Regions from separate parts of the Paenibacillus sp. J31R34 genome, predicted to be linked through region 1. Evidence: riboswitches for the same ligand, from Rfam matches in the RefSeq annotation. Region 1 holds a riboswitch; each other region holds the start of a gene.
The links. A riboswitch is a leader RNA that binds a small molecule or an ion and turns the genes downstream of it on or off. The one in region 1 is predicted to bind cobalamin.
Positions count from the first base shown of each region.

Region 2: it holds a riboswitch for cobalamin, as region 1 does, so the genes downstream of both, AC50YG_RS16745 (energy-coupling factor ABC transporter permease) here and cobJ (precorrin-3B C(17)-methyltransferase) in region 1, are expected to answer to the same signal.
Region 3: it holds a riboswitch for cobalamin, as region 1 does, so the genes downstream of both, AC50YG_RS28330 (ABC transporter substrate-binding protein) here and cobJ (precorrin-3B C(17)-methyltransferase) in region 1, are expected to answer to the same signal.
Region 4: it holds a riboswitch for cobalamin, as region 1 does, so the genes downstream of both, metE (5-methyltetrahydropteroyltriglutamate--homocysteine S-methyltransferase) here and cobJ (precorrin-3B C(17)-methyltransferase) in region 1, are expected to answer to the same signal.

Region 1 is NZ_JBXENU010000001.1:1,337,530-1,339,727, reverse strand. Features, by position in the region: gene AC50YG_RS05425 (DUF6376 family protein) at 1-397, shown strand, start outside; gene AC50YG_RS05420 (hypothetical protein) at 422-691, shown strand; cobalamin riboswitch at 925-1,074, shown strand; gene cobJ (precorrin-3B C(17)-methyltransferase) at 1,240-2,198, shown strand, end outside.
Region 2 is NZ_JBXENU010000005.1:401,036-403,233, reverse strand. Features, by position in the region: gene cbiQ (cobalt ECF transporter T component CbiQ) at 1-101, opposite strand, end outside; gene AC50YG_RS16750 (energy-coupling factor ABC transporter substrate-binding protein) at 98-382, opposite strand; gene AC50YG_RS16745 (energy-coupling factor ABC transporter permease) at 382-1,155, opposite strand; cobalamin riboswitch at 1,418-1,622, opposite strand; gene AC50YG_RS16740 (DUF445 domain-containing protein) at 1,711-2,198, opposite strand, start outside.
Region 3 is NZ_JBXENU010000014.1:57,334-59,531, reverse strand. Features, by position in the region: gene AC50YG_RS28330 (ABC transporter substrate-binding protein) at 1-1,037, opposite strand, end outside; cobalamin riboswitch at 1,321-1,590, opposite strand; gene AC50YG_RS28325 (hypothetical protein) at 1,865-2,198, shown strand, end outside.
Region 4 is NZ_JBXENU010000005.1:404,545-406,742, forward strand. Features, by position in the region: gene AC50YG_RS16760 (energy-coupling factor ABC transporter ATP-binding protein) at 1-266, shown strand, start outside; cobalamin riboswitch at 421-613, shown strand; gene metE (5-methyltetrahydropteroyltriglutamate--homocysteine S-methyltransferase) at 885-2,198, shown strand, end outside.

The sequences.
Region 1 (2,198 bases):
TGCCAAGCAGGCGGTCAATTCCGTATCGAGCTCGGCCGACTATGTGACGGGGGCGGCTTCGTACATGCAGACGCTGACAAGCTTCAGCGAGCAGGCGACGCAGCTTGCGGAGCAAGCCGTAAACGATGCGAGTGCACGCGCCGATTATAAGGAGCAGCTGGTAGCTGTGCAGGACTCGATCAAGCAGTTTGGCGAGCTGCAAGCGCCGGATTTTGCCAAGGATGTCCATCAGACCGTGGTCGATTATAATTTGAAGCTGCAGGAAAGCATTGATGCGGTGCTGAAGCAGATCGAAGACGGCAAAGCATTGGTTGACGCAACGGAAATTCCAAATACGATTAACAAAATCAACGAGCTGTTAAATCAAGTAAATCAACTTCAGCAGCTGGTGTCGTAACGGTAAAGAGAGGAAGAATGAAAGATGAAAGTAAATATTTTGCATGCTAGCATGACGAACTCTAAGGAATCTGGTTTCGTGGGCAAGGTTCATTTTGAAGTAGAGGGCCAGACGAACCAATACGAAATTGCCCTTCACAGCCGCAAGGCGACTGAGTGGGGCTACGGTTTATTTTTTCTGAATGAATCGGGCAAGGAAGAAGATCTTTTAGCGGTCGAGGATGAGCTGGAAGAGGATGATGAGCTGTTTGATTCCCTCGTGAAAGCGGCTTGGGAAACACTGGAGAAGAAATAAACCTTTACGCGTATATGGCTGAAGCCGTCCTCTGACGGCAAAGCTGCCGTTTCGAGGGTGCAATATAAGCCCATTTATAAGTGCAAAACTTATAAATTCTTATATTTTGAAAAATAGAGCTGGCGCAAGCCTGGACATGCAGTCCATGCTTGCGCTGGCTCTATTTACGTCTAGGCTGATGGCATAAACGCACTTGTCGATCATACAATCTAATGTTATCATTAAGATTACAATTTAATAGGAAGGGAATAAGTGTCAGCAGGCGCTCAAGGCGCCCAAGTTGACTTAATAGGGAAGTCGGTGAGAGACCGGCGCGGACCCGCCACTGTATGAAGCGACTGACGCTTCAAAGCCAGGAGACCTGCTTATTTCAACGACACTGTAAACCTACGTGGATATTAGGAAGGTGTTAGAGATTGGATGGCCCTTCGCTGTCTGCGTTTAACAAGGACATTGGTCTTTTCAAGCATTTCTAACACATAGCGTTAGAGGTGCTTTTTTTGTTGGATAGAAATTGTAAATTGCTACATAGAAGGAGTTGGGCATCAATGAGTGAAGCAGGCGTCGGCAAGCTGTTAATTATCGGATTCGGCCCAGGGAGCTTCGAGCATATTACGAAACGCGCCCGTGAAGCGATTCAGGAGAGCGATATAGTCATCGGCTATAACACGTATGTGGACTTGATTCGGGAGCTAATCAGCGATCAGGCGATTGTGCGGACAGGGATGACGGAGGAGGTCAGCCGGGCGCAGGAAGCGGTGCGCCAGGCGGAGAACGGCAAGAAGGTTGCCGTTATATCAAGCGGCGATGCGGGCGTGTACGGTATGGCAGGACTCGTGTATGAGGTGCTGATTGAGAAGGGCTGGAAGCGTAATGGCGGGGTAGAGGTTGAAGTCATTCCCGGCATTTCCGCCATTAACTCGACAGCGTCCCTGCTCGGCGCACCGATTATGCACGATGCTTGCACGATCAGCCTAAGCGATCATTTGACCCCTTGGGAGCTGATAGCGCGCAGAGTAGAAGCGGCAGGACAAGCGGATTTCGTCATTGCGCTTTATAACCCGCGCAGCGGCAGAAGAACACGGCAAATCGTGGAGACGCAGCGTATTTTGCTCAAATACCGTTCGCCAGATACGCCGGTTGGCATTGTGAAAAGCGCGTATCGCGACCGTGAGGATATTGTCGTGACGACGCTTGCCCGTATGCTTGATCATGATATCGGCATGCTGACAACGGTCGTTATTGGCAACTCCACAACCGTTAATTATGATGGGCTGATGATTACGCCGCGTGGCTATCAGCGCAAATATACGCTGGGTGAAGGCGCGCAGCCTTTGAAGCCTCACCAGCGTCTGCAAGAGAAGAATGAGCCGTGGGCACTTCATACGGCAGGAATGCCGGAGCTCTCAGGTGATGGAGACTATCCTGAGGATGAATATGATAGGGCGGACTCTTTGGTGGAGCGGGAAGAGCCGCAAATGGCGGTGCCAGACCAGCCGAGAAATGA
Region 2 (2,198 bases), on a different contig from region 1:
TAGGCAAGCAGCAGAAGCAGGGCTGCAAGCCCGCATTTCCAAAAGGCGGATAAATCCCGCAGGCGATTGGAATAAGAAATCGTATCAATCCATTTCATCATTGCTGCTTTGTTTTCTCCGACTTCCCTTTAAATAGGCCAATCACATAGCCGATAATGCCAGCGCCTATCGCAGCTTGCAGCGCGAACAGCATGCTTTCTGTTTCTCCCGGCACCTCTGTCAGCGGAGACGCCCAAGGCTCATAATGGGGTGCAATCGTCTGGATCATTTCCTCCGCTGCCCCATCCGCGCCGCCGAACTCGGCGTTAATGAATATTAATGGCGCAACGGCAAGTAAAACAACAATGGCTAAAATCCAAATATTTTTGGCACTGCGGCTCATTATACGCGCTCCCCTTTCATTCTCCGCTTCAAAATAGACAGCTCGTCCGTGTTAAAAGATTGCAGCCAGTTCCAGATCAATACCGTCAGCAAGCCTTCACTAACAGCGAGCGGAATTTGGGTAATCGCAAAAATGCCGCCAAACTTCATAAACGACGCGATAATGCCGCCTTCGACAGCCGGAAAAGCAACTGCGAGCTGAATGGAAGTGACGATATAAGTAGCCAGATCAGCAACAGCAGCAGCTGAAAAAATCGCCAGGCCTTGCTTGCTGCCTGAACGCATCAGCAGCCGATAGACCGCATAGCCCGCAGCGGGACCGGCAACCGCCATTGAAAAAGCATTCGCCCCAAGCGTCGTCAGCCCGCCATGCGCCAGCAGCACCGCCTGAAACAGCAGTACCATTGAACCCAATACGCTCATGGGCAGCGGTCCGAACATAACCGTTCCAAGCCCCGTTCCCGTCGGATGCGAGCTGCTTCCTGTAACGGAAGGAATTTTCAGCGCGGACAGCACGAAGGTGAAGGCAGCTGCCAAGCCCAGCATCAGCTTAAGCTCTGGCGCTTCCTTGGTAATTTTCCGAATAGCACGTACACCTAAGATGAAAAAAGGAATAAAGGCCACCCACCAAAAAATCGCCCAGCCTACAGGCAAAAATCCTTCCATAATGTGCATCGCATAGGCAGCTTGCGGCTCATTCACCAGTAAAAAAAGCGTGAAGCCGATAACCAGCAAAGCGGTGCTTGCTGCTGTCTTTCTTTTTAACTTGACCATTCGTTTCAATACCCTCCCGATTGTTCTATAGTGCCTGCAAGGTGAAACGGCCGAAAGCCGTCCTCTGGCGGCGCGGCTCGTTTCATTCCGAGAAATATAGAGAAAGGATGGAACCATCCTTTCTCTATATTTTGAAAAATAAAAAGACCGCCTCCCCTTCGCTGGGAAAACGGTCATGTGTACGCAGAAATAGACGGTTGCGCCAGCAAATAGACTGGTAGCAATCGCTTTCGTTCGTACACCTATCCTTTCCGCGAAGGCACTGTGGTGCTGGAACGAGGTAGGTCTCCTGGCTAGCAGATCATCATTTTCCTTCGTCTTCCCTGGCTGCCCTAAAGCATAGGCCAAGTGACTCCTGCTGGTGAAGGAAAACTCCCTGATTACAGTGGCGGGACCGCTCGGGATTTGCACCCGATTCCCTGTTACCCTTTGACGTGCGCAAAGGCACCTCGTTCCATGTCAATCCTCTTTATTATTCATTGGTCATTTTGTAGTTTGATCTTATCACAAAAGATTCAGGCTGTCCCCTATAAATGTAAATAGCCGAGCTTCCTGTTAGAAAAAGGACAAAATGACGCCTACGACAAAACCGCATAATGCGCCGTTGACGCGAATCCACTGCAAATCGTTGCCGACCTTTTCCTCCAGCATCGAGACGAGTGCCTTGTCATCCATTCGCTCAAGATTATCTCGAACAAGCGCACCGATGCGATAGTGATTGTTCTCAATAAGTCGAACGAGATATCCGCGAATGCCGTTTTCCCAATTGGCTAGCATCTCTTGTTTGCCGTTCAAATAATCCGTTGCAAAACGGTATCCCTGCACAATCGCGCGCCCACCGCTGCGATGCTGCTCCTCCAGCTTGTCCAGCACAAGCTGCCGCAGCTCCTCCAGACGCAAATGGATGAAACGCTCCGTTTCAACGCTGTTCACACCCTGTTCAATAAGCTGCTTCAGCTTGAGCATTAGCTCTTCGTTATCAGCAAGCTTCTCCGCCTGGGCTCTTACCTCAAGCAGCAGCTTCTGCCGATGCGGGCTTCCAG
Region 3 (2,198 bases), on a different contig from region 1:
TGCTCCGTCGTTTCTCCTGCTGCTTGCTCCGCTACTTTGCCAAATGGCAAAATTTCCGGGAACGGGCTTTTCGCTTTCGTGCCATAGCCACGCATTACCGATTCAATAATTGCCTCGCGCGGAATGGCTTGATCTACAACCTCGCGGTTTGCTTTTTCTTTAAACAAAGCAGAATTCATATTAAATAATACCATATGTGTACGAACCGATGGTGCAGATAGCACTTCCAGCTTGCTGTCCTTCTCTACCAGCTCAATGCTGTCAATCGGAATGTCCGTTGCAACATCTACTTCGCCAGCTTGCAGCGCCATCAGGCGGGTATTGCCATCGGTTACAAACTTCATTGTCACTTCCTTAAGCTTCGCCGGTTGTCCCCAATAACCATCATAACGCTCAACAACAAGCGATACGTCTTTCGTAAACTGCTTGATTTTGAAAGCTCCCGTCATGGCCGGGTAGCTGCCCGCTTCCTTCATGCTGTCGACATCAAGAATAATCGTGCTTGGATCAGCCAAGCTGGAAATGATAGCCGAGTTCGGCTGTGTTGTTATAATTTTCAGCTCATCCGGTGCAACCACTTCCATATCTTTCACCAGCAGCAAATCCTTCGCCAGATGGCTATTTTCAATGGAACGAAGCAGCGAAGCCTTCACGCTTTCTGCATCCATCTTTTTGCCGTCGTGAAACGTTACGTTGTTCTCCAGCTTGAGCGTCCACGTGTTAGCATCCTCCTGCTTCCACTCCTTCGCAAGCCAAGCGGCCGGCTGCAGCTGCTCATTCAATTTAATAAGCGTTTCCCCTGCGCCAGAGCGCATAACGTCCCAGCTGTCATCGCCATGCGGATCAACGCCTGCTGGGTTCCAGGTGTACGCCATTGTCAGTGTTTTATTTGCGGCAGAAGCATTGTTTTCCCCGGCAGCATTGGTGCCCTTCCCTGCGTTTGAGTCAGCATTCGTGCTGCATCCTGCAAGCACCAGCATCAGGCAAACGATCATCATTCCAAGTGACAAGCTAAATGGCTTCTTCGTGTTGTTCATTTTTCTTTTGTCTCCCCTTCTAGTAAGCGTAAACGGCCGAAAGCCGTCCTGTGGCGGCAAAGCTACCGTTTCGCGTAGAAATATAGAGAAAGGATAGAAAAATCATATCCTTTCCTATATTTTAAAAAAAGCATCCCCGACCCTTAAGAAAGCAGTCAGAAATGCTTTTATGATAAATAACTAAACCTTATCTGCGTCTGCTCGTCATGGAGCAGCAAATAATCGTTAGACATTTTGCAATAAATGGGCATAACCAACCACCTCCCTAAGCACCGTAGGTCAAACAGTGATGTTAAAACAGGCAGGTCTCCTGACTTGGGGCCTCCCTCTCTTCCCTTCCCGGCTAGGGCGAGCATCTGCAATTCGTCCTGCGACGAAAAGAAGCTCATCAGCCAGTGGTTCATTTGTGAGGGGAGCGCAGCTTAATGAGTTGATTAGCTGCTGCCCTATACAGTGGCGGGTCCGTGTCGGCCTTTAACCGAACTTCCCTTTTAAGCGAACTAAGGCCTATATGTCCTTGCCTTCGTGCCGCACCTATTTTCATACAATTATGAAGTTTTGCAGGCTAATCAGCCTATCTTGTCCGTAATCCACTCTTAATCTTAGGGAGGAAGTGCTGATCTGTCAACATTTTGATTTAGATAAGCTTTAGTTCCATCATAATGCACACGCCCCAGTGTCTTAAACAAGCTAAATGAAAGGTTTTTCAATATAAAACTTTCATATTTTTTCCAGTAATGATATATTGAAAATACTTCACGCATGATGAGCTTATTTATTAAGTTAGTCCAATAGATACTCTATCAAATAGAAAAGGAATGATCACATTGCCGGTGAAAATCCTTCCAGTCGAAGTAAAACAAATTATTGATTCCTATTGGTTTTACAGTGATTTTTATTCGATTATATCTCGCGTAGATTCGAAAAAAATGTGGTTTATGAATAATTATATTAATTTATTCGATATTCCCGATCCAAACCAATTATATACCTTTTTCTACAATGGTTATTATAGAGATAAAATGGTTGAGTTTTATGACTGCCCTTTTATTGATTTTCAGCGGATAGCGATAGACAGGCGAAGCTCGACTATTTTGAATAATGACCTGCTTGATTTTATTAAAGCATCGATTGACGGCGGCTACTATGTGATCGTTATGA
Region 4 (2,198 bases), on a different contig from region 1:
GCATAACTCCGGTTATGGCCACGCATGACATGAATATGGCCTATGCTTGGGCGGACTGGATTTTTATTATGAATGAGGGCCGCTGTATATTGGAGGGTACGCCGGAGACGGTATTTCGCGAAGGCGAGCGTCTCAGAAGCCTTGGACTCACGCTGCCAATGGTGCTGGAAGCATGGGAGGCTCTGCCGTCCAAGCTGAGGGGAACACAGCCGCCGCCGCGCACGCTCGAACAATTTAAAGCGGCTGTAAAATCTTTTGTTGTATAAAAACACGAAAGTGTGTATAGTTATACATGTTGCTTGAAATAGTAGGAAAGGATATGATTTTTCCATCCTTTCTCTATATTTCTCGGACTGAAACGAGCTGCGCCGCCAAAGGACGCGACAACCGTTTCACCTTGTATAAATAAAGATTGACCAACTAAATAGCGAGGAATAAGGTGCTCTTGCGTAACGTCTTGAGCTTAAAAGGGAAGTCCGGTGCAACACCGGCGCGGTCCCGCCACTGTAACAGCGGAGTTCTGCACAATAAAGCCACTGGCATGATGCCGGGAAGGCGAGCGCAGCGATGATGATGCTGGAGCCAGGAGACCTGCCTTATTCTATACACTGCATTACCTACGGGAGATAGGGAGGTGTTAAAGATGGCAGCCATCGTTTGTTGAAACGAGGGGCGTCTTTACCCACATTTCTGTACAGGGTAGGACGTCCCTTTTTGTATTTAATCGTTTCTGGCTGGCAGCAAATCGGATGTATAGGGAAAGGCCGCCGCGAAGAAATTCGCTCGCAATGCCATAAGTATATATCTGAGTTTGTTGATGAAATAACAAAGAATTATAACTTCCATCCACTAGGGTGAATAATGAAAAACAGGAGGCAATAAAAATGAGTCAAGTAAAAAGCAGCAGTTTGGGATATCCGCGTATCGGTGAAAACAGAGAATGGAAAAAAGCGCTGGAGGCGTTCTGGAGCGGCAAGCTTGCGGAAGCGGATTTCTTGAAGCAGCTGGAGACGATTCGTCTAAACCATCTGCAATTGCAAAAACAGGCCGGAATTGATCTCATTCCGGTAAATGATTTTTCGTATTATGACCATATCCTTGATACAGCGGCTATGTTTGGCGTCGTGCCTGAGCGCTTTGGTTACACAGGCGGCCCTGTATCGGTAACGACCTATTACGCCATGGCGAGAGGCAATAAAACGGCGTCGGCATCCGAGATGACGAAATGGTTCAATACGAACTATCACTACATTGTTCCTGAGCTGAAGGGCATTACGCCGGCTCTGACCGAGAACCGTCCATTGATCGCTTACCGCGAGGCAAAGGAAAAGCTGGGCATCGAAGGCAAACCAGTCATTGTTGGACCTTATACATTCCTCAAGCTTTCTAAAGGTTATGCCGCTTCTGAGCTTGCTACGGTTGCTGCCCAGTATGTGCCGCTGTATGCACAGGTGCTGCGCGAGCTGGAGCAAGAAGGCGTGCAATGGGTACAAATTGACGAGCCTTCGCTCGTAACAGATGTTTCTGATGCAGATTTGGCGCTTGTTCAAAGCATTTATGCACAGCTTCATGAAGCGGCACCTAAGCTCAATTTGCTGCTGCAAACGTATTTCGAATCGGTTCAGCATTTTGCTGCAATCGCGGCTTTGCCTGTACAGGGCTTAGGCCTGGACTTCACAGCCGGCGCTGAAAAGAACCTGCAGCAGCTTGAGTCGATCGGCTTCCCGCAGGATAAAGTTCTGGGTGCAGGTGTAATTGATGGCCGCAACATTTGGCGGGCGGATCTTCAGGAGCGCAAAGCGCTGCTTGCCCGCATTGCTAAAGTCGTGCCAAACGACCGCCTAATTGTAAGCTCCTCTTGCAGCCTGCTGCATGTACCTGTATCGGCGGCTCTTGAAACGGCACTGCCAGCAGAGCTTGCAGGCGCACTGGCGTATGCCAATGAGAAGCTGGAGGAAATTGCCGTTCTTGCAACTGCGCTGAATGAAGGAGAAGCAGCGGTAAAAGAGGCGTTTGATCGCAATGCAGCCGCTTTGGCTGCACTTGCCGCATCGCCGTCCCGTGGCCGTGCAAGCGTTCATGCCGCTGTAGCGAGCATCGATGCACAGCCGTCGGAGCGCAAAGCGGTATTTGCAGAGCGCCAAGTGAGCCAGAAGGAACGCTGGCAGCTGCCTTTCCTGCCGACAACGACAATCGGC